One region of the Fusibacter sp. A1 genome, then DNA from elsewhere that is predicted to be linked to it. Evidence: a T-box and tRNA genes for the amino acid it is inferred to sense, from the RefSeq annotation. Region 1 holds a T-box; the other holds one or more tRNA genes.

Region 1 (2,188 bases):
CTGCTTCTGTCAGCACATAGGTGAAATCAGTCACCTTTTTCTCATTAAGCGACAGACCGTTTTGCTGCACCAACCTTCTCACTTCTGATTTTGAACCTACAAGTCCTGCACCGACAAAGGCGTCAGCGATGGAATATCCATTTAAGACAGCCGATCTTTCCACATCACTGGATGGAATGTTATCGCTGTCCTTAGCACCTGCAAATAGTGCTTTTGCAGCATCTAGCGCAGCAAGTGCAGCCTCTTGTCCATGCACTATTTTTGTCACTTCAAAAGCAAGGATCTCTTTTGCCTTATTAAGCTCAGCGCCTTCCCATGATTCCATCACACTGATTTCTTCAAGTGGGAGGTAGGTCAGGAGCTTCATTGTTTTAATCACGTCGGCGTCACTGACATTTCTGAAGTACTGGAAGAACTCAAATGGCGATGTTTTTTCAGGATCGAGCCATACAGCTCCTTTTTCCGTCTTGCCCATTTTTTTGCCTTCTGATGTGGTAAGAAGATTGAAAGTAACACCAAACGCAGGCTGTTGACGTTTTCTTCTGATGAGGTCGACACCGCCTAAGATGTTAGACCACTGATCGTTACCGCCCATTTGCAGGTTACATCCGAACTTCTCGTTTAAGACTAAAAAGTCATACGACTGCATGATCATATAGTTGAATTCTAAGAACGTCAAACCTTTTTCCATTCTTGTCTTGTAGCAGTCTGCCGTAAGCATACGGTTTACAGAGAAATGTGCGCCTATTTCTCTTAAGAACTCTACATAATTAAGGTTCAGCAGCCATTCGTCATTATTGATCATAATTGCCTTATCGTCGCTAAAATCGATAAACTTTGAAAGTTGAGTCTTGAAAATTTCAGCGTTTGCATCGATCTGTTCTTTTGTAAGCATCTTTCTCATATCCGTCTTATCTGTCGGATCACCTACCATCGTAGTTCCGCCACCGATAAGGACAATTGGTCTGTGCCCTGCTCTTTGCATATGCGACATAGCCATAATCGTCATAAAATGACCTGCCGTCAAACTGTCGGCAGTCGGGTCGAAACCAATGTAAAACGTCACTTTTTCCTTTTCAAGAAGCTCTGTGATTTCAGCCTCATGAGTCATCTGACCAATAAAACCTCTTGCCTTTAAAACATCTAATCCTGTCATCTAAACACCTCCAAAAAATAAAACACGGCAAATCGCAAGGACGAAAAGCCGTGGTACCACCTTAGTTTACACAAATGTGCCTCAAAGTCTATAACGCAACTAACCGGTCTGCTTTCACAGACTTGCTCCAAAGTCGTATTCAACCATCCGTATTTTCGTGTTTTTCACCAACCAACACGCTCTCTAAAAAATATCGAACCGTCTACTTATCTTTTTCAACGCAACTCTTTTCAACATTTTACATGATAACAGAAGCTTTTGTCAATATCAGTACTCCTTATGGCTCATTTCTATGATGTCCCTGTGGTGACCGAGTCTCAGAATCGATGAGTTTCCACCTTTGACAGCAATTCGTTTACATTCGCAGTACGTATAGTTATCTCTATGGTTATGACTTTGAATTATAGCCTTACATTCGCGGCACTGGGCTATGTTTTTAATGATTTTCATATCCACCTCTTTTAAAGATCATCAATCATGTTTCTATACCATCAATTACATTGTCTCAAATTTCGAATATTCTGACAAGTCAAGTTGCAAAACTAACTGAAATTCGGTCCTATGATTTAAAACACAGTCCTACTGTCAAATAATCCAACTATTCAAACACTTCGTTTTATGTTAAAGTTAATTAAATGTGTGAAAATGAGGTGAAACATGAGATTAGTAGGCATTCAAGATTTAAAACACGGTATGATCCTTGGAGAAGACATTTATGGCGGTTTCGACATGCTGATCGCATCCAAGGGTGACATAATCACAGATAAAATGAAAGAACTTCTAGTAAGAATGAGTGTTGATTTTGTTTATGTCGATGATTCTTCCAGTGATGAAAACACTACCCTTTCCGAAGAGGACAGACAAGAAATACTCACAGCGATTTCAGAAACTTTCACAACCTATCGTTTACTTGGAAAAAATGTATTCAGCAAAATCAAGTCACCAGTAATGGATATTGTACAGTCCATCATGATCGATGACCACGCACTTGCCTTATTACTGAGCTTAAAATGCATAGACAACTACAGTTAC
Region 2 (2,188 bases), on a different contig from region 1:
TGGATATCTCCTCAATAAAAAGAGATCATCCACAAGTAAAACTAACGCTCATGACCTATCTTAACCCAATCCTAGCCGGTGGCATCGATAAGACAGTAGGCTCCTTATCCACACACTTTAGCTCCATTGTAATTCCAGACCTCCCCCTTGAAGCATATGAAAGCTATCTATCCATCTTTAAAGAACACAGCTTGCCAGTCGTGCCCCTAATCACACCAGACACAAGCGAAAGTAGGATCAAAGAATATTGCGAGCAAGCAGATGATTTCATCTATCTGGTCACAGTAAATGGAATCACAGGGACAACCACAGGAACAAAAAAGGACCTACAACCCGTCCTAAAAAAAATAAGGACCCATTATCAGGGTCCCATCATCGCAGGCTTTGGCATCAAATCAAAAAAAGATATCGCTAACCTCTCAGGTACAGTAGACGGAATCATCATAGCAAGCGAAATACTACGCTTACAAGCAAATGGCGACTTCAAAGAAATAGAGGCACTAGTGTCACCCCTGCGAAAGTGAACGCACTCTGTTCACGGGCAGCGTCTCGCCCAGAGACGGAGTCGCCAACGAACATACTTTGTTCGTAGTGCCCAGCGCCTGTTGTTTTGTACTGTAAACAACGTTTAGCGGCTTAAGTCTCTCAATCTTGCGCAAGCAAGCTTCCAGCTGGTTCGACTAAGTCAGATAAATCAAAAAAGTAAAAAACACCACTACGTGATGTTCTTCAACTGGTGCCCAGAGACGGAGTCGCCTACGAACGTACTTTGTTCGTAGCGCCCAGCGCCTGTTGTTTTGTACTGTAAACAACGTTTAGCGGCTTAAATCTCTCAACCTTGCGCAAGCAAGCATCCGGCTGGTTCGACTATGTATAATAAATCAAAAAAGTAAAAAACATCACTACGTGATGTTTTTCAAATGGTGCCCAGAGACGGAGTCGAACCGCCGACACGTGGAGCTTCAATCCACTGCTCTACCAACTGAGCTATCTGGGCATAAAATTTTGTAATTCATATCCATGATTTTCGCACTGCGAAAAATAAAATGGCGGAGAGGGTGGGATTCGAACCCACGTGGGCTTGCACCCTAACGGTTTTCAAGACCGCCCCGTTATGACCGCTTCGGTACCTCTCCATAAAATTAGTGATTTACAAAGTAAATCACCTTGGATATAAAATTTGGAGCGGAAGACGAGATTTGAACTCGCGACCCTCGCCTTGGCAAGGCGATGCTCTACCACTGAGCCACTTCCGCAAATTGGTGGAGGAAGCTGGATTCGAACCAGCGAAAGCTCTGCTAACGGATTTACAGTCCGTCCCCTTTGGCCACTCGGGAACTCCTCCTTAATGAAGCAGATGCTTCAAAATAAAATTGGTGCGGGTAGAGGGACTTGAACCCCCACGAACTAGTCACTAGATCCTAAGTCTAGCGCGTCTGCCAATTCCGCCATACCCGCGGTTGTAATGCTTGGACATTAACTTTTGCACAGAGTGCGAAATACGCTAATGTACTCTCGTTGCTATGCAACGACCATTTTTTATTGCCTCGACTCTCGGTATTTACTTCGTAAAACCTACCATCTGCAATAAAAAATTGAGTTGGTGGGAACAATAGGGATCGAACCTATGACATCTTGCTTGTAAGGCAAGCGCTCTCCCAGCTGAGCTATGCTCCCATTTTTAATGGTGTGTGCATTTTATCTGGGTGATAAAATTAGTGGCTCCAAGGGTGGGACTCGAACCCACAGCCTACCGGTTAACAGCCGGTTGCTCCACCGTTGAGCTACCTTGGAATCTGTTAGGTCTTCGTCTCTCTCTCGAGGCGACATGATTATCATATACTAGACTCAAAAGAATGTCAACGGGTTTTATAATCTTTTTTTTTGACATACCCGAAAGACAACATTTTTAAAACTTAAAAGTGTTGAAAACACTAAGAAGTTTTAAAAATGTTTGACTATTCTGTCTTAATGAAACAGCTCTTTTTTTGTCGTTTCATACACTCCATCTTTTCAAATTCGGAAGTGTATTTTGCAAAATATTTTTTGCGTCGATTTCACTCAACCCTTCAGAAACCATATGTGGTATACAAACGGCTATCATTTCTACCAAATTTTTCATATCATCAGTAAATTTTCCTTCCTGATAACAGTAGGTACAATAATCCCTATTCACACTTCCGTCCTT

Evidence for each region. The T-box of region 1 lies ahead of tyrS (tyrosine--tRNA ligase). A T-box ahead of a tRNA ligase gene usually reads a tRNA of that ligase, here a tRNA-Tyr.
Region 2: it encodes a tRNA-Tyr, which carries the amino acid that the T-box ahead of tyrS (tyrosine--tRNA ligase) is inferred to sense. The anticodon was not compared.

Annotation. Positions count from the first base shown of each region.
Region 1 covers NZ_QQWI01000007.1:115,076-117,263, forward strand. The annotation lists gene tyrS (tyrosine--tRNA ligase) at 1-1,156, opposite strand, end outside; T-box leader at 1,190-1,384, opposite strand; gene DWB64_RS11560 (hypothetical protein) at 1,424-1,606, opposite strand; gene DWB64_RS11565 (HD-GYP domain-containing protein) at 1,814-2,188, shown strand, end outside.
Region 2 covers NZ_QQWI01000015.1:3,772-5,959, reverse strand. The annotation lists gene trpA (tryptophan synthase subunit alpha) at 1-524, shown strand, start outside; tRNA gene DWB64_RS17135 (tRNA-Phe) at 922-997, opposite strand; tRNA gene DWB64_RS17130 (tRNA-Ser) at 1,048-1,136, opposite strand; tRNA gene DWB64_RS17125 (tRNA-Gly) at 1,182-1,256, opposite strand; tRNA gene DWB64_RS17120 (tRNA-Tyr) at 1,261-1,345, opposite strand; tRNA gene DWB64_RS17115 (tRNA-Leu) at 1,375-1,458, opposite strand; tRNA gene DWB64_RS17110 (tRNA-Val) at 1,602-1,677, opposite strand; tRNA gene DWB64_RS17105 (tRNA-Asn) at 1,720-1,794, opposite strand; gene DWB64_RS17100 (zinc ribbon domain-containing protein) at 1,997-2,188, opposite strand, start outside.